3 regions of the Shewanella sp. YQ_9 genome follow, and region 1 is predicted to be linked to each of the others. Evidence: predicted binding sites of a transcription regulator. Region 1 holds the regulator's gene; each other region holds the start of a gene.
The links. Region 1 encodes LexA, which represses DNA repair genes until DNA is damaged. Its sites were predicted from a motif close to TACTGTATNNNNATACAGTA; they were not measured.
Positions count from the first base shown of each region.

Region 2: recA (recombinase RecA) is a predicted target of LexA. The motif match lies at 6,253-6,272, and genes of this name have one in related genera.
Region 3: ACF8D4_RS13090 (YebG family protein) is a predicted target of LexA. The motif match lies at 2,321-2,340, and genes of this name have one in related genera.

Region 1 is NZ_JBICJO010000020.1:137,827-145,480, reverse strand. It holds gene ACF8D4_RS06220 (SURF1 family protein) at 1-703, opposite strand, end outside; gene ACF8D4_RS06215 (DUF2909 family protein) at 675-893, shown strand; gene ACF8D4_RS06210 (cytochrome c oxidase subunit 3) at 890-1,765, opposite strand; gene ACF8D4_RS06205 (cytochrome c oxidase assembly protein) at 1,762-2,325, opposite strand; gene ctaD (cytochrome c oxidase subunit I) at 2,327-3,937, opposite strand; partial or broken gene coxB (cytochrome c oxidase subunit II) at 3,956-5,077, opposite strand; gene ACF8D4_RS06190 (cell division inhibitor SulA) at 5,546-6,037, opposite strand; gene lexA (transcriptional repressor LexA) at 6,034-6,654, opposite strand; gene plsB (glycerol-3-phosphate 1-O-acyltransferase PlsB) at 6,920-7,654, shown strand, end outside.
Region 2 is NZ_JBICJO010000077.1:87,723-95,376, reverse strand. It holds gene truD (tRNA pseudouridine(13) synthase TruD) at 1-25, shown strand, start outside; gene surE (5'/3'-nucleotidase SurE) at 22-768, shown strand; gene ACF8D4_RS22050 (protein-L-isoaspartate(D-aspartate) O-methyltransferase) at 765-1,400, shown strand; gene ACF8D4_RS22045 (peptidoglycan DD-metalloendopeptidase family protein) at 1,455-2,366, shown strand; gene rpoS (RNA polymerase sigma factor RpoS) at 2,445-3,401, shown strand; gene mutS (DNA mismatch repair protein MutS) at 3,496-6,054, opposite strand; gene recA (recombinase RecA) at 6,371-7,435, shown strand; gene ACF8D4_RS22025 (regulatory protein RecX) at 7,447-7,654, shown strand, end outside.
Region 3 is NZ_JBICJO010000042.1:21,175-28,828, forward strand. It holds gene ACF8D4_RS13075 (MlaD family protein) at 1-902, opposite strand, end outside; gene ACF8D4_RS13080 (paraquat-inducible protein A) at 880-1,518, opposite strand; gene ACF8D4_RS13085 (paraquat-inducible protein A) at 1,508-2,155, opposite strand; gene ACF8D4_RS13090 (YebG family protein) at 2,352-2,639, shown strand; gene ACF8D4_RS13095 (GAF domain-containing protein) at 2,653-3,111, shown strand; gene proQ (RNA chaperone ProQ) at 3,375-4,034, shown strand; gene prc (carboxy terminal-processing peptidase) at 4,065-6,128, shown strand; gene pepN (aminopeptidase N) at 6,254-7,654, shown strand, end outside.

The sequences.
Region 1 (7,654 bases):
ACAGGGCGGCAGCCATGGAAAACCACTGCAGGGCATAACCCAAGTGTTTTTCAGCCGGCATGGGCAATGGCTGCCAGGGTCTTGGCAAGTCCACACCTTCCAGCTGAACCGGCTGCAACACGGCCGGAATCAGTTTGTGCCCAAGCAAGTGTTCGAGCTGCGGCCAGTTGAGATTCTGTATTCGCTTGGGCCAACCGGCTTCGGCCAAGAGCTCCTGGCTCAGTGGGTTACTGCCCTTTTGCCACAATCGGCCTTCGAGGGTGAGGTGTGGCGGTAATGGCAATATCTCTGGCAGTTCACTGCGTTTTTCTGGAGCTGGGATAAACCCCAGCTCCAGCAATAACCAGGGTTGCTCCGGCTCAACTTGCAGAGGTTGCAGCAACAGGTAGCCCACTCGTCCTTGGTACACCTGGTTGTCCAGCAGCAATTGCTTACCGCTCAATACATTGGCACTCAGCTGCAGTTTCTGCCCTGTGAGCCGGCTGCCAGGGTCTTGCCTCAGCAGAGCTGAAAAACTGCTTGGCCCCGCATCTGCTTTGGCAGCAATCTCCTGAGCCAATAGTTGCTTTTCTTCAGCGCGCTGCAGTTGCCAGAATCCCAGCTTGACCATGAGTAGAAACAGCCCCAAAGTAAATAACAGTGCAAGGTAACGCCCCCAAGGGATGGGAGAGTGAATGTCAGTCAGTTTTTTCTTTAAAGTCATATTGGTACTGCTACTGCTGTTCATCATTTTCAACCTTGGTCGCGCCCTGTGGATCATGGTGCGCGGCGATTCATCTGTTCCCATGAGCCGTTTTCTTGGCCGCCGGGTGTTGTTTTCGGCGCTGGTGGTTCTTTTGTTGCTGCTGGCATTGGCGCTGGGGATTATTTCCCCCAATCCCCGGCCTTACTAAAGCACATACACAAAAACAAACAGGCATAGCCAAACCACATCGACAAAGTGCCAATACCAGCTGCCGGCCTGAAAGGCAAAGTGACGCTCAGCGCTGAAGTGCCCCTTTAAAACCCTGAAAAACAGCACCAACAGGAATAGCGTGCCCAGAGTCACATGCATACCGTGGAAACCTGTCAGCAGGAAGAAGGTGTTGCCATAGACACCGGACTGCAGCGTCAGCCCCAGCTCAGTGTAGGCATGGACATATTCCTCTCCCTGCAAGATTAGAAAGGCCAGTCCCAGCAAGATGGTGAGTCCAAGCCAGAGGGTTAAGGCGGTGCGTTTGCCTTTCTCTAACCCCAGGTGGGCAAAGTGCAGGGTAATAGAGGAGGTGAGCAGAATAATGGTGTTGAAAAGGGGTAAACCATTCCAACCCATGGCTTGGGTTTCAGTGCCGTCCGGGGTTTTCAGTAAGGGCCAGCCTGCGCTGAATCCGGGCCAGAGCACTTCGTTGGTCATGGCATTGTTGGATGCGCCACCCAACCAAGGCACGGCCACCATACGGGCATAGAAGAGGGCGCCGAAAAAGGCCGCAAAGAACATCACCTCAGAGAAGATGAACCAACTCATTCCCTGACGAAATGACCTGTCCATCTGTGGCGAATAGAGACCACTCATGGATTCATGGATCACGTTTCTGAACCAGCCAATCAGCATGAACAGAATGACGGCAATTCCTGCCAGCAGTACATAACTGCCATGGCCACCGTCAGACTTGAGCTGGGATACATAAGTACCGGCACCATAGGCGATAAGGAAAAGCCCCAATGCGCCGACAATCGGCCAGGCGCTTTGAGCCGGAACATAATAGTGTTCATGTTTACTGGTCATTTCGCTGCTCCTTGCTCCAGGGCATCGGATATCTGTCTATCCGTGATGTCATAGAGGGTGTAAGAGAGGGTCAGAGTGCTGATGGAGTCCGGCAGGTCCGGATCCACGTAAAACACCAGCGGCAGCTCGGCACTGGCATCGGCAGCCAGCGGCTGCTGATTGAAACAGAAGCACTCGGTTTTATTGAAGTAGGCGGCGCCTTGTCCCGGTGAAACGGAAGGGATCGCCTGACCTATCTTGTATTGGTGTGACAGGTTGCGGGCCAGAAAGCGGGTATGGGTCAACTGGCCGGGATGCACCTTGATACGGGTCACTTCCGGCTTGAACTCCCACGGCATTCCCTTGGCCACCTGAGAGATAAACTCCACAGTGACCAAGCGGCTGTTATCCACTTGGGCACTATAAGTGGCGGCGCTGGTGTTGGTCTTGCCATTGATCCCCAACTGCTGACAAAGCACATCATAGAGCGGCACCAGGGCAAAGCCGAAGCCGAACATGGCTACGGCGCCAAGTAGCAGCAGGCGTACCAGTTTACGGTTGTCAGGACGGGAGTCTGTCATATCACTTAATCTCCGGCGGAGTGCTGAAGGTGTGATAAGGCGCCGGACTTGGGAGTGTCCACTCAAGCCCCTGGGCTCCTTCCCAAGGTTTGGCCGGAGCCTGGGCGCCACCACGAATACACTTGATCACCAGTACCAGAAATATCAGCTGTGACAGGCCAAAGGCAAAACCGCCAATGGAGACAATCTGATTGACATCGGCAAACTGCACCGAGTAGTCGGGGATGCGTCTGGGCATACCGGCCAGCCCGAGGAAATGCATCGGGAAGAACAACACATTGACCGAAATGACCGAGCACCAGAAATGCCACTTGGCCAAGGTCTCGCTGTACATATGCCCGGTCCACTTGGGTAGCCAGTAATAGGCGGCGGCCATGATGGAGAAGATGGCGCCGGTGACCAGCACATAATGAAAATGGGCAACCACAAAGTAAGTGTCATGGTATTGGAAGTCGGCTGGGGTGATTGCCAACATCAGGCCGGAGAAGCCGCCTATGGTGAAGAGAATAATAAAGGCACAAGCGAACATCATAGGGGCTTCAAAGCTGATGGATCCCCGCCACATGGTGGCAACCCAGTTGAATACCTTGACCCCGGTTGGCACGGCAATCAGCATGGTGCAGTACATAAAGAAGAGTTCGGCAAAGACAGGCATACCTGTGGTGAACATGTGATGTGCCCACACCAGGAAGGAGAGGATCGCGATGCTGGCGGTGGCGTAGACCATTGAGGCGTAGCCAAACAAAGGCTTGCGACTGAATGCCGGAATGATGGCCGAGATGATGCCGAATGACGGCAATATCATTATGTACACCTCGGGGTGGCCGAAGAACCAGAAAATATGCTGGAACATCACAGGATCTCCGCCGCCGGCGGCATCGAAGAAGCTGGTGCCGAAGAATTTGTCTGTGAGTACCATGGTCACAGCCCCGGCTAATACAGGCATAACGGCTATCAGAAGGAAGGCGGTGATAAGCCAGGTCCAGACGAACAGGGGCAGCTTCATCCAGTTCATGCCAGGTGCGCGCAGATTCACTATGGTGACTATCACGTTGATAGCCCCCATAATTGAGCTTATCCCCATGATATGTATTGAAAAAACAAACAAGGCTGTACTGTCGGCGCTATAAGTTGTCGACAATGGGGCATAGAAGGTCCAGCCAAAATTGGGGCCGCCACCTTCCATAAACAATGAGCTAAGCAGGATCAGGAAGGCGAAGGGCAAAATCCAGAAGCTCCAGTTGTTCATCCGCGGCAGCGCCATATCCGGCGCACCTATCATCATGGGGATCAACCAGTTGGCCAGACCGGTAAAGGCCGGCATCACGGCGCCAAAAACCATGATAAGGCCATGAACTGTGGTCATTTGGTTAAAGAAGTTGGGTTCGACCAGTTGCAATCCGGGCTGGAATAGCTCAGCACGGATCACCATGGCCATGGCGCCCCCTATCAGGAACATGATGAAGCTGAACCAGAGATAGAGTGTGCCTATGTCTTTATGGTTGGTGGTCAGCAACCAGCGCATGATCCCCTTGGGGGCGTGATGATGCTGGTGTTCCTGTTCAGCGATTTCCTGAACGCCGGCTTCGGCATCTTGACTGAATGAGTTCATCTTCTCCCCCTACTGCCCGTGGTTATTGACGTCGGCGGCTTGCACTGTGTCGCCTGTATTATTGCCCCAGGCATTACGCTCATAGGTCACCACAGCAGCCAGTTCCTTGGCGGTTATCTGTTTGCCGAAGGCCTGCATGGCGGTGCCTGTCTTGCCATGGATCACTATGTCCAGATGGGCAGCCATTGGGCCTATGGCAATAGCACTGCCCTTGAGCGCCGGGAACACCCCTTGAAGTCCGGCGCCGTTGGGCTGATGACAGGCGGCGCAACGCGCCATATAGATCTGTTCGCCAAGCGCCATGGCCTCATCATGGCTCATGGTCTCACTGAGGGCCGCCTGAGCTTCTTCGGCGGCCGTAGCCGCGGCTTGTTTCTGCTCCGCCATCCAGGCGTCAAACTCATCTTCTGCCAGTACCTTCACCACAATCGGCATAAAGCCGTGGTCTTTACCGCAAAGCTCGGCACATTGGCCGCGGTAGATCCCCGGTTTGTCCACCCGGGTCCAGGCTTCGTTAATAAAACCGGGATTGGCGTCTTTTTTGACGGCAAAGGCGGGCACCCACCAGGAGTGGATCACATCATCTGAGGTCATCAGGAATCGGACTTTGCGATTGATGGGCAATACCAAAGGCTTGTCGACTTCAAGTAAGTAGTGCTCGCCCTTGGCTTCCTGGCCTTCTATCTGGGATCTCGGCGTTGCCAATATGCTGAAGAAGTCGATGTCTTCGCCGAAATAGCTGTAGTGCCATTTCCATTGCGAGCCGGTGATCTTGACCGTCAAGTCGGCATCACTGGGATCTTCCATGGCAATCAGCGTTTTGGTTGCGGGGATTGCCATCAGGATCAGGATTAAAAAGGGGATAAGCGTCCAGGCAATTTCTACCTTGGTACTTTCATGGAATTGGGACGCGACTGCCCCTTTGGACTTCCTATGGTTGATCATGGCGTAGATCATCACGCCGAATACGACCAAACCTATGGCGCAACAGATATAAAGAATGATCATGTGCAGGTGATACACCTTGCCACTGATCTCAGTTACCCCTTGAGTCATATTCAAGGGCATATCTGCCTGAGCGCCTGGAGACAACAAGCTGACGCACAACAAGGTCAGCAAAACACACAGCCATTGCTTCACAAGACATCTCCTCTGTCAATTGCATTCGCAACTACAAAGAAGAGTCACACAGTAAGTCTTTGCTCTATGCAAACTCTTCAGTTCCCAAAAAAGCAACGATGACTTCAAAGTGCGGCGGCGGTTTCACTTAGCTCTAGGTATACAGGTGGTGACCACTGTTGCACTTACCGCTGAATATACTCAGCATTTCCGGCGACGGCACCACTCGCTATGAATCGAAATGGGGCGGTCAACCTACGACGAATTGCATGGAGATAACACAATCGTTGTTCTTACATTACTTGTAGATTAAATATTGATCAAGATCACGATGTTTTCTAACTATATGAAAAAAAAGCGTCTGTTAATCCAGAGGTGAATTCTGTGTGAGTAGCAGAGCTGCGCGGTTTGCCGCCGATTGACAGGGGAAGGCATTGCACCAAAAAGGCACAGAAAAAAGGCCATCCCAGGGATGGCCTTTAAACACAATCAATGGATGGAGTGGGTAAGTTCGTTGAGGTGGTTATCCACCTCTTTCGCCTGCTGTCCCGTTTCCAACACTATGCCCATGGCTCTGGCGTTACGGGCGACCAGCTGCAATCGGCGGTTATCACGGGCATCCAGGCTGTCTATCCAACTGATCACTGCACTGGAGGTGCCGTTGGTCAGGGCTCTTTCCGTTGCCCACAAGGCTTCTACTTCATCCTTGGTGCGCACCAAGAGTACTCTATCCATTCTGACACCGGCCCTTGCTAAGGTTTCTTTGTAACCTATGCTGGCCGGGGCGTTAATCAAGACTATCCAGCGTCCCTGTTGACTCAATTGCGCCAATTGAGGGCAGAGGCGCAATAATTCCTGACGTCCCTGGCTATGGCTGGCCAAGCTGGAGATACCGGTATGTTGCCAAGGCTGATTGCCGGCAATACCGGTGTCTGTCCACAGGCCTGGGTGTCTTGGGGCGTTGCCAGTCATTATGCTCATAGCCAGTCTCCATTGCGTATTATCCCTACCGCCAGTCCTTCAATGGTCAATGGCTGGAAAGTCAGGTCGACTTTGATTGGGGAGTAAGCCTCGTTCTCGGCATGTAGATAAACCACATTACCTTTCTTTTCAAAGCGTTTCACAGTTACATCGTCTTCAACCCTGGCCACCACGACTTGACCGTTACGGGCTTCCTGTACCTTGTGAACCGCCAGGAGATCACCTTCGAGAATACCTATGTTCTTCATGCTGTCGCCGCGTACCCGTAGCAGAAAGTCGGCATTGGGGTGGAACATGCCAGGGTCGACCTGGTAATACTGCTCAACGTGTTCCTGAGCCAGTATGGGTTCACCGGCGGCAACCTGACCAATCAGGGGCAAGCCTGTTTCTGACTCCGCTTGTTCATCATGAGGCAGGCGAATACCACGAGAGGTGCCTGGCATGATCTCAATACAGCCTTTCTTGGCCAATGCCTTGAGGTGTTCCTCGGCGGCATTGGCGCTCTTGAAGCCCAGCCGGGTGGCAATTTCGGCCCGGGTTGGCGGCATGCCGGTGTCGGCTATATTGCGTTTAATCAGTTCCAGAATCTGTGCCTGGCGCGGTGTCAGTGGTCTCATGGTGATTCCTGTTTTTTCATACAGTACCTGTCAGTATATACAGTATTTTTGTCAGTGCAAGTATTAACCAAAATTGAAACTTTTAGGGAGCGGATAAGTAAGCCATTCGGTGCTTTGGTTTTAACGGCTTGTCTGATGCAGCATGGGGAGTTCAAGGCATTGGCCAGAGGAACTGCCGGGGCCGGTTCGCACCTTCCCTAGCTAAGGTTCAGGAAATTCTGGTATTCTATTGGGCTATTGATTGTGGCTCAGACACTGAAAAAACATGTCCAAACAAGATTCATTCTGGTTTAAATCTCTTCGCTGGCTCCAAAGCAAGCTGGTGCATACCACTGTGGTGCCTCAGGATCCTTTCGCCGATTTGAACCTGGATCCGGCCAAGCCGATGGCCTATGTAATGAAGACGGAATCTGTCAGTGATATTGCGGCATTGGCGGAAGTCACCCGTAAGTTTGGTTTGCCTTGTCCTTATGAGGCACTCAAGGTTGATGATATTACCGTTCCCCGAGTCGTCTGCCTGGAAGGAGCCAAGCCCCTATTCGGCAAGCGCAAGAGCAACAAGCCATTTCTCAGCTGTTTCACTTCTCTGCTGAACCTGCATCAGGCCAATCCACAACTGGATATTCAATTGGTGCCAGTGAGCCTCTATTGGGGCCGCACTCCGGGTAAGGAAGATGACAGCATGCGTGCCGCCGTATTTGAGCGGGAAAATCCCACTTGGCTGCGCAAGTTTCTGATGATCCTGTTCCTGGGGCGCGACAACTTTGTGCAGTTTTCCAATGCCGTGTCGTTGCGGCTGATGGCCGATGAACATGGGACCGACAAGGCTATTGCCCATAAGTTGTCACGGGTGGCCAGGGTACATTTCCGCCGGCAACGCAAGGTGATGACAGGACCCGTGCTGCCCAACCGTCAGGCTCTGTTCAATGAGTTGCTGCGCTCGGAAACGCTGAAAAAGGCGATTAAAGAAGAGGCCGCTGCCAAGAAGATCCCCGAGGCC
Region 2 (7,654 bases), on a different contig from region 1:
GGCTCAGGAAGGAAACCCTGCATGAAAATCTTGGTCAGCAACGATGATGGGGTAACGGCTCCTGGGATCCGCGCCCTATCGGAAGCCTTGTCAGCCGTTGCCGAAGTGCTCACTGTGGCGCCGGATCGCAACTGCTCCGGTGCCAGTAACTCTTTAACCTTGACGAATCCCTTAAGGATTAATAAGTTAGACAATGGCTACATCTCGGTAAACGGCACGCCAACCGATTGCGTTCATCTGGCGATTCGCGAACTCTATGAAGGCGAACCCGACATGGTGGTCTCGGGGATCAATGCCGGTGCCAATATGGGAGACGATACCCTCTACTCAGGCACAGTGGCGGCGGCGATGGAAGGGCGTTTTCTGGGGTTGCCGGCAGTGGCCGTATCCTTGGTGGGCCGTGAGCTTACGCATTATGACAGTGCGGCGGCCTATGCGGTGAAGATCATAATGGGGCTTAAGAAGCATCCTATTGCCTCGGATCAGATCCTCAATATCAACGTGCCGGATCTGCCTCTCGATGAAATCAAGGGGATACGGGTTACTCGGCTCGGCGCCCGCCATAAGGCTGAGGGTATGGTCAGAGCCAGAGATCCTCACGGCCGCGAGGTATTTTGGTTGGGGCCACCCGGGATTGAACTGGATGTGGGCGAAGACACAGACTTTTATGCCGTGTCTCAGGGATATGTATCCATCACCCCATTAACTGTAGATTTAACCGCCTATCGGCAGCTCTCACAATTGCAACACTGGATAGAAAAACTATGACCCGGGTAGCCTCCACATCGGCACTGAACTTAACCAGAAAACTGCAGGAAGCAGGGATCCGTCACCCGGGTCTGTTGCAGGTGGTGGCCAAAACCCCCAGAGAGTTGTTTCTTGATGGTGCCTTGGCGCACAAGGCTTATGAAAACACCGCTCTACCCATAGGCTCGGGCCAAACCATATCCCAGCCTTATATTGTGGCGAGAATGACGGAGTTATTGTTGGAGCATAATCCTGCCAAGGTGCTTGAAATAGGTACCGGCTCAGGATATCAGGCGGCGGTACTGGCGCAGTTGGTGCCAGAGCTTTGCACGGTTGAGCGAATCAAAAGCCTGCAAATTCAGGCTCGCCAACGCCTCAAACGCCTGGATCTGCATAATGTGGCCTTCAAATACGGTGATGGCTGGCAAGGTTGGCCCAACAGGGCGCCCTTCGATGCCATCATGGTGACAGCGGCGGCCTCTGATATTCCCACAGCCTTGCTGGAACAGTTGGCAGAGGGGGGCGTACTGGTGATCCCCGTTGGTGATGAGAGCCAACAGTTGCTGAAGATCCGCCGGGAGAGGGGACAGTTTATTTCCCAAGTGGTCGAAGCGGTAAAATTTGTTCCCTTAATCAGTGGCGGTTTGGCCTGATAGTCATTAAAGCATGCAGGAGTATTCTTGAGCCCATTGCATTCCAGCCAGTTTCTGCATAAAAAGGCGTCATTTCTTTGTCGCCTTGGCTCAGTGCTATTGGTCACTCTGGTTTCTGGATGCAGTTTTCAGGCTCACAGGCCGGCTCCGGTCGAATCCATTTATGGCGTAAAACGGCCGGCGATCGAAAGAGGTTCTATTCGCTCTGACACTTATAAGGTGAAAAAGGGCGATACCCTCTACTCCATCGCTTGGGGGGCCGGTAAAGACTATGCACAAATAGCCAAGTTAAATCAGCTAGATAAGTCTTATACCATCTACCCTGGCCAAGTGCTCATTCTCGATGGTAAAAAAAATGTTAAATCGAATTCACAGCCGAGTTCGAGTAAAAACTCCAAATCCAAACCTCAAAAACCAAAAGATAAGATCTATAAAAAACAGACGGTTAAGCAGAAACAGGCCGTCGCTCAAGCCAAGCAAAATAAGCCGAAAAAAACACTTGATCCCAAACCAAAGTCTGCTTACCCTGTACCCAATGGTAAACAGAATGTTAACCATGTTGTCCACAAGCCGAGTTCGACTCTGCCGGACAAAGTCAGTCGCTGGATATGGCCAGTCAATGGTCGGGTGATTGGCGCCTTCTCTGCCAAAGAGCAGGGAAACAAAGGAATCAAGATAGCCGGCAACCGAGGCGATATTATTAAAGCCACTGCCGATGGTCGGGTAGTCTATGCGGGTAATGCTTTGCGGGGTTATGGAAACCTCGTCATTATCAAGCATAGTGATGACTATCTCAGTGCTTACGCCCACGCCGATAAGATCTTGGTCAAGGAAAAGCAGCATGTGTCCGCCGGGCAAACTGTTGCGAAGATGGGAAGTACAGGCACCAACCAGGTCATGCTGCACTTTGAGATCCGCTACCATGGTCAGTCTGTTAATCCACTTAATTATTTACCCAAACGCTGATTGTTTGGGAGCCAAAGTTGGCATATGGAGGATAAAAAGCGATGTAAATTAGTTTGTTAAGGTTTGGGAGAGAATATTATGAGCCGCAAAAATGCTAGCGCACCCGTGGAAGAGCTTGTAGATTTATCCGTAAACGACACGGAAGTGGCGTCGAAGAAGGAAGAAGCTCTGGCCGAAATGGTTCAGGATGACCTGCAAAAGAACTTAGACGCGACCCAACTTTATCTGAGTGAAATCGGATTTTCCCCCTTGTTGAGTGCAGAAGAAGAAGTCTTTTTCTCGCGCAAGGCCCTCAAAGGTTGTGAAAAATCACGCAACCGCATGATCGAAAGTAATTTACGCCTCGTGGTTAAAATAGCCCGCCGTTACAACAACCGCGGCTTGGCACTCTTGGATCTGATTGAAGAAGGCAATCTTGGTCTGATCCGTGCCGTAGAGAAGTTCGACCCCGAGCGCGGATTCCGTTTCTCCACTTATGCCACCTGGTGGATCCGCCAGACCATAGAGCGAGCCATAATGAATCAGACCCGCACCATACGTCTGCCTATTCATGTGGTGAAAGAGCTCAATGTGTATCTGCGTACAGCCCGGGAGTTGGCTCATAAGCTGGATCACGAACCCACAGCCGAAGAGATAGCCGAAAAGCTGGAACTGCCGAGCAGTGATGTCAGCAAGATGCTGAAGCTGAATGAGAGAATCACCTCGGTCGACACCCCGATAGGCGGTGACAACGACAAGGCTCTGCTCGATGTATTGGCGGATGATGATGAGATGACGCCGGATGCCCAGGTGCAGGAAGAAGACATTTCCAACTCAGTGGTTAAGTGGCTCAATGAGCTCAATACCAAGCAAAGAGAAGTGCTTGCCAGACGCTTTGGCCTACTGGGATATGAACCTTCTACTCTGGAAGATGTGGGCTCGGAAATTGGCCTGACCCGTGAAAGAGTGCGGCAAATTCAGGTGGAGGCATTGAAACGCCTGCGCGACATACTCTCCTCTCAGGGGTTGTCGGTAGAGGCCCTGTTCAAGGCCTAAAGCAACTTACCATCCTTTGTAATAAAAAGAAGGGACGCATTGCGCCCCTTCTTTCTTGTATTTACAAGCCACAGCGATAGCTGGAGTAGCGGACTTAGTTTGCCAACGCCTTGAGTTTATAGATTAGGTCCAGCGCCTCTCTTGGGCTGAGCTCATCCGGGTTCAGCCTGCCAAGCAGAAGTTCAAGCTCAGATGGCGGCGTTTCCAGTTGCAGTGTGGCCTGCGCCGGGACATGGGGTTCTTGACCGTGATCGCGACTTTCAAGTTGCTGCAGTTTCAATTTGGCGGCCTTGATCACCGAGGCCGGAACACCGGCCAGTGAAGCAACCTGCAAACCATAGCTCTTGCTGGCGGCCCCTTCCTGCACTGCGTGCATAAAGACTATGCTGTCGCCATGCTCCATGGCATCCAGATGTACATTGGCAACCTGGGGCATCAATTCTGCCAACTGAGTTAGCTCGAAGTAATGGGTGGCAAACAGTGTCATGGCGCCGAGTCGCTGAGCCAGATACTCTGCCGCCGACCAGGCAAGTGACAAGCCGTCATAGGTGGAGGTGCCGCGGCCAATCTCATCCATCAGCACCAGACTCTCTGCGGTCGCATTGTGGAGAATATTGGCCGTTTCTGTCATTTCCACCATAAAGGTGGAGCGGCCCGAGGCCAGATCGTCCGAGGCGCCGATACGGGTGAAGATCCTGTCAACGGGCCCCAGAATTGCCTTATCTGCCGGCACAAAGCTGCCGATATGCGCCATCAGGGTGATCAGCGCCACCTGACGCATGTAAGTGGACTTACCGCCCATATTGGGGCCTGTGACCACCAACATTTTACGTTCAGGGCTAAGGGTTACCGGGTTGGCGATAAAGGGAGCCTGGCTGACTCGCTCAACTACTGGGTGACGCCCGGCTTCAATATGTATGCCCGGCTTATCGCTCAACTCAGGTTGGTTGTAGTTGAGGCTGTCGGCCCGCTCGGCAAAGTTGCTCAGTACATCCAACTCGGCCGCTGCCATGGCAAAAGCCTGCAACTCGCTGAGCTTGGGTAGCAGGAGATCGAACAGTTCGTCCCAAAGCTGTTTTTCCAGTGCCAGCGCCTTGCCCTGACTGGAAAGCACTTTCTCTTCATACTCTTTCAGCTCGGGGATGATATAGCGCTCGGTGTTTTTCAATGTCTGGCGTCTTTGATAGCTCAGGGGCACCAGTGCCGATTGTCCACGGGAAACTTCGATATAGTAGCCGTGTACCCGGTTGAAACCGACTTTCAGGGTGGCTATTCCAGTTTGTTCTTTTTCCCTGACTTCCAACTGTTGCAGATAGTCACTGGCGCCTTCACTGAGGCGGCGCCATTCATCCAGTTCGGCATGATAACCATCGCGGATCACGCCGCCATCACGAATGAGTACCGGCGGGTTGTCGACAATCGCCCGCTCCAGCAGCGCGAGTTCTTCTGGGAATTCACTGAGCTGGCGTTTCAAACGGCCAAGCTCGGGGCTTTGGGTGTTTGCCAATAGTTGCTGCAGTTGCGGCAACAGTGCCAGCGCTTGCCGCAGACGGGCAAAGTCTCTCGGGCGGGCGCTTCTCAGAGCCAGGCGTGCCATGATCCGCTCCACATCACCAAGCGCCTTGAGGTCGTCATGTAACGGTTCGAACAGGCCGCTGGCAATCAACTCTGCCACCGCGGTTTGCCGCAGGCCTATCTGTTGATGATCCCTGAGTGGCTGATGGATCCAGCGCTGTAACATCCTGCTGCCCATGGGGGTAGCGGTTGCGTCCAGCACCGAAGCCAAAGTATTGTCCCGGCCACCGGCAAGATTCACAGTCAGTTCCAGATTCCGCCGGGTGGCGGCATCCAACACTATGCTGTCGCTCTGGTTAAAGCGGGTAATGGCATTGATATGGGGCAGGGCGGTGCGCTGGGTATCTTTAACATACTGCATCAGGCAGCCGGCGGCCTGCAGTGACAGCCTGGCGTCTGTTATGCCAAAACCACGCAGATCTTTGGTGCCGAATTGATCCAGCAACAATCGCATGCAGGTATCCAAGTCAAACTCCCACTCGGGACGACGGCGTTTGCCCTTGATGCCGGCAATCAGGCTTTGTTGGGAAAAGTCTTCGCTGTAGAGCAGCTCGGCCGGTTTGGTGCGTTGCAGCTCTGCCTCCAATGATTCAAGGGTGGCCAGCTCGGCAATCACAAAACGGCCGGAGGCCACATCCAAGGTGGCGTAGCCAAAACCGTTCTTGCCTTCGTAGACGGCGGCCAGCAAGTTATCCTGACGTTCTTGCAGCAGCGCTTCATCGGTGAGGGTTCCGGGAGTCACTATGCGCACCACTTTGCGCTCGACCGGCCCTTTGGACGTGGCCGGGTCACCAATCTGCTCACAGATGGCAACCGACTCACCGAGCTGCACCAGCTTGGCGAGATAACCTTCCACCGCATGATAGGGAATACCCGCCATAGGAATAGGATCGCCGCCACTCTTGCCCCTGGCCGTCAGTGAAATACCCAAGAGCTCGGAGGCTTTTTTGGCATCATCGTAAAACAGTTCGTAAAAGTCCCCCATGCGATAAAACAGCAGCATTTCGGCATGCTGCGCCTTCATCGACAGATACTGGCGCATCATCGGGGTGTGTTTTTCCAAATCCGGGTTATCCATAGGCGTGATCACTGCATTCATGGGAGCTTTCAGATGTTTCCTTGACTGTTTTTCCAAGAGCGGTTGCCCTTTCGACAATGGCGCCAATAGTATCAGTTATTCATCACTGAACCAGTCGTGGGCGGGTAAATTTTATGCTTTCGGTCACAAGTGATTGATCCGCAAGCGGCCTTTAAATAAATTATCACCAGCACTTGATACTGTATGATTGTACAGTATACTAGGTGGCAGATTGGTATTGACGCCAAAGCTCTTAAAAGGAGCGGCAACATAGATTTCAGGCGGCGCATTGCGCCGCAATCAAGAGGGAACAGGAATGAAAATAGATCCAAACAAAGAGAAGGCGTTGAACGCAGTTCTGGGACAGATAGAGAAGCAGTTCGGTAAAGGTTCTATCATGAAGCTGGGTGAAGACAGAACCATGGATGTCGAAACCATCTCTACCGGTTCGCTTTCTCTGGACGTGGCTCTAGGGGCCGGCGGTCTGCCAATGGGCCGTATCGTTGAGATCTATGGTCCTGAATCTTCTGGTAAAACAACCCTGACACTGGAAGTGATTGCTGCGGCGCAGCGTGAAGGCAAAGTGTGTGCCTTTATCGATGCCGAACACGCACTGGATCCTATCTACGCCAAGAAGCTGGGCGTGGATATCGATAACCTCCTGTGTTCTCAGCCAGATACAGGTGAACAGGCGCTGGAAATCTGTGATGCGCTGACTCGCAGTGGCGCCGTCGATGTCATCATTGTTGACTCAGTGGCGGCGCTGACGCCCAAGGCTGAAATCGAAGGTGAAATCGGTGATTCCCACATGGGGCTGGCGGCCCGTATGATGAGCCAGGCAATGCGTAAGCTGGCCGGTAACCTCAAGCAGTCTAACACTCTGCTTATCTTCATCAACCAGATCCGGATGAAGATTGGGGTCATGTTCGGTAACCCAGAAACCACCACTGGTGGTAACGCCCTTAAGTTCTACGCTTCCGTTCGTCTCGATATCCGCCGTACAGGTGCTATCAAAGAGGGTGACGAGGTTGTTGGTAACGAAACTCGGGTTAAAGTGGTTAAGAACAAGATTGCCGCCCCCTTCAAACAAGCCGATTTCCAAATTCTCTATGGTCAGGGGATCAACCGTACCGGTGAGTTGGTTGACCTGGGCGTAGCCCACAAGCTGGTGGAAAAATCCGGCGCCTGGTACAGCTACAAAGGTGACAAGATAGGTCAAGGCCGCGCCAATGCCGGTAAGTTCCTCAAGGAAAATCCTGAAGTGGCTGCCGAAATCGAAGCGGCACTGCGCGCCAAACTGCTCAGCAAAGCAGAAACGGCACCTGCCAGCGCCGAGACAGGTGAAGGCAATGTCGATCTGGAAACCGGAGAAGTCTTCTGAGCCAGTCGGTAATGGATGTTGCGGTCGCGCTATTGGCGCGCCGCGACTATGGCCGCGAGCAACTCAAGAGCCGCTTGCTGGACAAGGGCTTTGAGTTGCCGGAAGTTGAACAGACTTTGGATGGTCTGGAAGCCAAAGGTTTTATTGATGATCAGCGTTTCGCGGCAGCCTTGCTGCGCAGCCATATTGCCAAGGCCCACGGCCCGGGGAAAGTGCGTC
Region 3 (7,654 bases), on a different contig from region 1:
CCTATAGGCAAACCGCGGTAGAGAATGGGGCTGCCCTTGTTGAGGCCATCGGCGTTTTTTGCCGACAGAATAAAGCTGGCGCCGCCACTGGCTTCTGTTTCATTGTCATATAGGGTGAAACTATCGCCGTTTACTGCGTTCTTTGAGCTTTCGGGGGAATCAAAGTTGATGCCGCCGGCGAGTATCGCCGCCAGGCTCTCTGCGCTGACCTTAACGCCGGAAAGTGAGGCGTTGATCTCTATGCCGGAGACATTCCAAAAGCGGGAATCTTTCTTGACCAGATAGGCATATTGCTCCTGAATAAAGGCACTCAGCTGCAGCTTGTCACTGTTGTCGAGTCGATAGCTGACCACACTGCCAACCGGTACCTGGCGATAGAATACCGGAGAGCCCACATCCAGTGAGCCGAGGCGATCGGCGCTCAGTTCAACCACTAAGCCATCATTACTGGGCAGCACGGCCGGGGCAGAGCGCTCGGCCTCGTAGCTGTAACGTGAATCGCCGTCTCCGGGTTGAATACCTATATAGTTTCCCGAGAACAAGGCATCCAAACCTTCGACACCTGTGATGGATGCCTTGGGGGTCACCAGCCAGAACTTGGTTTCATCCCTGAGGAAAGGCTCGGCGCGGTAGTCCATCAATACATCGACGTTAACGCCCTGCAGCTCTTCATCGATGGAGATATCCACCACCTTGCCGACGGTCAGGCCCTGATAGCGCACCAGTGTCTTGCCTACATCCATACCACTGGCACTGGGGAAGTGGATCCGCACCTCAATGCCGGATTCCTTGATGCTCTTCAGCCCCAGCCAAGCGCCCAAGGCCAACGCCACTATAGGTAACAGCCAGATGGGGGAAAAAAGCTTCTTTTTGACTATTTTAGGCTTTTCGATTTGCGTCATCTTCTGTGTCCAGTTGATCCCAAAGTAAACGTGTGTCCAACACCTTGGCCGCAAGTTGGGTAAAGAGGATGACCAAGGCAAACGCAGTTGCTGCCGGCGCCGGCTTGGCGTCCAGCAATTGCCCCATATTAACCAGGGCAACGGTAATGGATATGACAAACAGATCCAGCATAGACCAGCGTCCAATCCATTCTATGATATGAAACCCGGCCATCAGTGGCCGTTTGGGGATAGGCAGGTTGAAACTGATCGCCGTCAGATAGAAAGCCAGGCCGATAATCTTCAGCCAGGGCACCAGAATACTGGCGGTAAAGACTATGATGGCGATGGGTAACATGTCCGACTGTACCAGATGGGTGATGCCGGAAAAAATGGTGTCGTAGGTGACTTTGCCCTGTTTGGTGAGCATGGTAATGGGATAGATGTTGGCTGGGATCAACAAGATGGCTGCAGTGATCAGCAAGGCCCAGCTTTTTTGCAGACTGGTTTCGTCCCTTAGCCTGAGTGGGTTTTGGCAGCGGCTGCAGTACTCATCCTCTATCAGGTTGAGTTTCTTGCAGGCAGGGCAGGTGCACAGGCCCATGTCTTTGCCCTGGATCTGCTTTCTAGCTTTCATCGAGAAAACTCCACATATGCTCCAGGTTATATTCGCGCTGCAGGAAGAGAGTCACCAAAAACAGCATGGTAAAACAAAAGGTTCCCATGCCAAAGTAAACATCGGAGAAGTCGGACAACTGAAAGGCGGAAACCAGGAAACTGATCACATAAATTTCCAGCATGGTCATTTGCGACAGCAGGCCTTGCTTCTTGAGCAGCCAGGTGAGAACCCCTCGCCAGAAGTGATGCTGCACCAGACCTGTCTTGATGATCAGTACCTGAACAAAAATCGACAGATTGAGTACTCCTGGGGCTATTACCGCCGCCACCAATACGGCAATTCCCACTATCCAATAACCTTGGTCAATTACCGCCAGGGCACCTTGGTATGCGGTCGTGGTTCTGACACTGCCGAGAAAGTGCATTTCCAATACTGGCAGTAGCATGGCGGGCAGATAAAACAGCAGGGCACTGATACATAACGCCAGCATGCCATTGATAGAGCAATAGGGCGCATCATAAAGCGCTGTATGGCATCTGGGACAAAGCGCTCTGACACCGGAGGGCAAGGCGCGTTTACTCACAGCCAAATCACAGGCGCGACAGAGCACTAAGCTGCAGTCCGGTTTGTTGTCGCTTGGAGTATAAGCTTTCAAATGCTGGATATGTCCTGTTCTGGCCATGGTGACCCAAGCTTAGTCGTCAACACACTAACTGCGTTGCGCGTGGGTCCATTGGAGTTAATCGACAAAACAAACTCGCAAATACTATCAGAAAGACCGCGTCTCTTGCATCTATAGCGCATTTTATGTCACTCTATGTACTGTATATTTAAACAGTGTGAGGAAGGTCATGGCCGTTATAACTCAGTACGTTGTGGTCAGAGAAGGGGTTGAGAAGATGACATTTACATCTAAGAAGGAGGCAGACGCCTACGATAAGATGCTCGACATCGCGGATAACTTAATCCCCTTTATTCAAGCCAGTGAATTGGAACTGGATGATAATACAGCGGAAAAACTTGCTTTTTATTTAGCTTCTCATAAAGATACACTGGCGAATCTGCTCAAGGGCGCCCCGGTAAAAGCACCGGCCCCCGCCAAGAGCAGTAAGAAGAAGACAGAACCAGAAAAGGCATAACCCGGGAATACAGATGAAAGCTCAGTTTTACGATACGCTCAACCGTCAGGTACAGGCACTGTTTGCCGGTGAAGACGATGTCATTTGTGCCATGGCCAATTTCTCAGCTTTGCTGAATGAACACCTTGAAGACATCAATTGGGTGGGCTTCTATCTGCTCAAGGGTGAGCAACTGGTGCTTGGGCCCTTTCAAGGGAAACTGGCCTGTACCCGAATTCCAATGGGTAAAGGTGTCTGTGGCACCGCGGCCGCCAAGGCCGAGACTCAGTTGGTTGAGGATGTACATCAGTTTGCCGGACATATCGCCTGTGATGCCGCCAGCAACTCGGAAATTGTGATCCCTGTTTACCAAAAGGGCGAACTGATTGCCGTGCTGGATATCGACAGTCCCAGCCTGTCGCGCTTCGATAAAGAGGATCAAACCGGGCTGGAGACCCTGGTGCAGAGTCTGGAAAAGTGCTTATTTGGTTAATTCCCGTACAATCTGCCACAATTGGTGGTCGCATTAAGGCGCGTGCAGCTTATAATAGGCGGCCGCTCTGAGGGCCAAATGACCGTTTGTGGTGCTTGGCCGTATCAGGCTGAAATGTTAAGTTTTGTGTAATGCCTTTGGCAATGGCCGAATGCATGCTAATTTGTACGTTATCCCCCAAGGGGTTAACGAAGATGAACGACGCCGTGAGTACAGCAGACCTAACTGACCACTGACGTCCCCTGTTAACTGTGGAAGTAATGATGGAATCAACAGAAAAGTTGACCGACACCAACGCTATTCTGGCGTATTTGTATGAAACATTCCCTTTGTGCTTTATTGCCGAAGGAGAAACCAAACCACTGAAGATAGGACTGTTTCAGGATTTGGCTGAAAGGTTGGCTGATGATTCCAAAGTCAGTAAGACCCAACTTAGGGTCGCCCTGAGACGCTACACCAACAGTTGGCGTTATCTGAAGTGCATCAAGGAAGGGGCTCAGAGGGTGGATCTCGATGGTAACCCTTGCGGCGAACTGGACCCAGAGCATATTGAACATGCCAAGGCGACGCTGAAAGAGAGTCAGGAAAAAGCCAAGGCTCGCCGTGCTGCCGAGCCAGCCAAAGAAGGTGAAGCCAAAAAAGCCAAGCCTGCGCGTAAGCCTCGTCCTCAAGGGGACAAGCCCCGCAACGAGCGCCCACGCAGCGATAAAAAGGCGGCCCGTAAGCCTGGCAAGCCTGCCGCTCCAGCCGTGGAATTGGTACCAGCCGTATTGGAAGAGCTGAAACCTTCACAGCGAGTGAATGTCAAATTGGGTATGACACCGGTAGCCGGTGTGATCCTCGACATCAATAAAGAAGATGTTCACGTCCAACTGGATTCCGGCCTGTCAGTTAAGGTCCGCGTGGAACATATTCTGCTGTAAAATCATCAAATAGAAAGGAGTAACTTGCTGATGCGAAAATTTATTCTTGCTGCATCGATCGCCAGTGTCTTTATGGGATCCCAGGCGCTGGCTATCTCACCGGCAGTCCCGGTCAGCGAGTTACCCCATTTGCAACAGGAGCCGCAACACAAGGTTGCCAGTAAACGGATAACCGGCCTGTTCAGTCGCTCCCATTATCACAGATTCGATCTGGATGATGCCTTCTCGCAGCAGATCTTCAAACGCTTTCTTGAACAACTCGACTACCGCCGCAATGTATTGTTGCAGAGCGATATCGACAGTTTTAAGGTTTATGCCAATCAGTTTGACGATATGGTACGCAGCGGCGATCTGGAACCGGCGTACAAGATGTACGATCTGGTGCAGCAGCGCCGTTACGAGCGTTTTGTCTATGCCTTGAGTCTGCTCGACAAAGAGATGGACTTTAATCAGGCCGGCGATGCTTATGTCTTTGATCGTAAAGATGCCGCCTGGCCCAAAGACGAGGCCGAGCTCAACGAGCTGTGGCGTCAGCGGGTCAAGTACGATGCCCTCAACCTCAAGCTGACCGGTAAAGAGTGGCCGGAGATTGTTGATGTGCTGGGTAAGCGCTACAACAATGCCATCAAGCGCTTGAAGCAAACCAACAGTGAAGACGTGTTCCAGGGGCTGATGAATGCATTTGCCCGCAGTGTCGAACCGCACACCAGTTACCTGTCTCCCCGTAATGCCGAACGTTTCCAGATGGAGATGAACCTTAGCCTGGAAGGGATAGGCGCCGTATTGCAGATGGAAGATGACTACACAGTTATCAAGAGTCTGGTGGCCGGTGGTCCTGCTGCGCTGAGTGAGAAGCTGGCGCCTGAAGACAGAATTGTCGGTGTAGGTCAGGAAGGCAAGGAGATGGTCGATGTTATCGGCTGGCGTCTGGATGATGTAGTCGACCTGATCAAAGGCCCTAAAGGTAGCAAGGTGACTCTGCAGGTGCTGCCCAAGAAAGGCGGCTCCAATGCCAAACCCATCAATGTGACTGTGGTGCGGGACAAAATTCGTCTTGAAGACAGGGCGGCGACTTCCAAGATAGTCGAGCCGGAAACCGGTCCTTACGCTCAGCGTAAAATTGGTGTTATCCAGATCCCCGGCTTCTATATGGACTTATCCCGCGATGTGGCCAAGGAGTTGCAAACACTCAATGAAGCCAAGGTTGAAGGTGTGATTATTGACTTGCGTGGTAACGGTGGTGGCGCCTTGACCGAAGCGACTTTGCTTACCGGGCTGTTTATCGATCAGGGGCCTGTGGTGCAAATTCGTGACGCCAACGGTCGCATCAGCGAAAACCGTGACAACGATGGCAAGAGCTATTATGACGGTCCACTCACAGTGATGGTTGACCGTTACTCGGCCTCGGCATCGGAAATTTTTGCCGCTGCGCTGCAGGATTATGGCCGCGCCTTGATTATCGGTGAGTCTACCTTCGGTAAAGGCACAGTGCAGCAGCACAAGAGCCTTGGCCGTATCTACGACCTGTATGAAAAGCCGGTTGGCCATGTGCAGTACACTATAGCCAAGTTCTACCGTATTAATGGTGGCAGCACTCAGTTGAAAGGTGTGACTCCGGATATTCCGTTCCCCAGTGCGTTGGAGCCGGGGGAATATGGTGAGGCGGAAGAAGACAATGCACTGCCATGGGATAAGGTGCCTGTAGCCAAGTACCAGCCTTTGGGTGAAATCGGCGCAGAGATGGTCAGCAATCTTGCGAAACGCCACGAGAGTCGGATTAAGCAGGACGTCGAGTTCGGTTATATACTGCAGGACATCGGCGAGTTCAAGAAACACCATAAAGAGAAGAGTGTTTCTCTGGTGGAAAGTGAGCGCTTGGCCGAGCGGGATAAGGACGATCAGAAACAGTTGGCCCGCCTCAACGAACGTCGGGTTGACCATGGTCTCGAACCCTTGAAGTCTCTGGATGACGATGAAAATGTCTCCGAAGACGAGAAGAAAATCGAGACTCCGGATGCCTTCCTCGATGAAGCCGTCTATATCACTCTGGATATGGTGGACTATCAGAGATTGGCAAAAAACAGCGCAAATTGATGCTGGCTCCAGGAAACATAAAAACGCGCTGATTGCGCGTTTTTTGTTTGCTCCCAGCGCGAACAGAGGCAAGATCAGTCAACGAACTCAGCGACTGCCAGTGCCCAACGAATTAAGGATGACCTATGTCTGAAGCACAAACCATTTCCCCGCAACAACTGCAGGCCAAGCACCTGGCCGATTATCGTCTACCGGCATTTTTGATCCCCGAACTGTCACTCTCATTTCAGCTTGAACCCAAGCAAACCCGAGTGACGGCCGTCAGCCGGGTAAAGCGCAACGGCAGTCACAATGAGCCTCTGCAGCTTGATGGTGACGAGCTGGAACTGGAGCAGCTGTTGGTCAATGGTGAACCGGCCGACTATCGCCTCGAGCCGGGTAAACTACTGCTTGAAACCGAACTCAACGAATTTGAATTGACTCTGGTGACTCGCATCAGCCCGGCCGATAACTCGGCACTGGAAGGCCTGTACATGTCCGATGGCGCCTATTGCACTCAGTGTGAGGCGGAAGGTTTCAGGCGCATCACCTATTTTCTCGACCGTCCCGATGTGCTGGCCAAATACCAGGTACGTATCGAAGCCGACAAGGCGTTTCCTTTCCTGCTCTCCAACGGCAACTTGCTGGAGAAAGGGGAGATGGCCGATGGTCGTCATTTCGCCGTCTGGCAAGACCCTTTCCCTAAACCCGCTTACCTGTTTGCCTTGGTTGCCGGTGACTTTGACCTGCTGGAAGACAGCTTTACCACCCGCTCCGGCAGAGAGGTCAAACTGCAGGTGTTTGTCGACAAGGGCAACCTGCACAAGGCCGGACACGCCATGGCTTCACTTAAAAAGGCGATGGCCTGGGACGAGTCACGCTTTGATCTCGAGTACGATCTCGATATCTACATGGTGGTGGCTGTGGACTTCTTCAACATGGGCGCCATGGAAAACAAGGGCCTGAACATCTTCAACACCAAGTATGTGTTGGCGGATAGAGACACGGCGACCGATGATGACTTTCACGGTATAGAATCTGTGATTGGTCACGAATATTTCCACAACTGGACCGGCAACCGGGTAACTTGCCGCGATTGGTTCCAACTGAGCCTGAAAGAGGGCTTGACTGTATTTCGCGATCAGGAATTCAGCTCAGATCTCGGCTCCCGGGCCGTCAACCGTATTCATGCCATCAAGGTCATCAAGAACCAGCAGTTCGCCGAGGATTCTGGCCCGATGTCGCATCCTATTCGCCCCGAAAGCGTGATAGAGATGAATAATTTCTACACAGTCACTGTTTACAACAAGGGCGCCGAGGTGATCCGCATGATGCACACCCTGCTGGGTGAGCAGGCCTTCCAGGCAGGGATGAAGCTCTATTTCGAGCGCCACGACGGCCAGGCGGTTACCTGTGATGACTTTGTCGCTGCTATGGAAGATGCCTCAGGTAAAGATCTGACTCAATTCCGCCTTTGGTATAGCCAGGCGGGCACCCCTCAGGTGACAGTGACCGATGAGTATGAGGCAAGCACAGCGACTTACCGC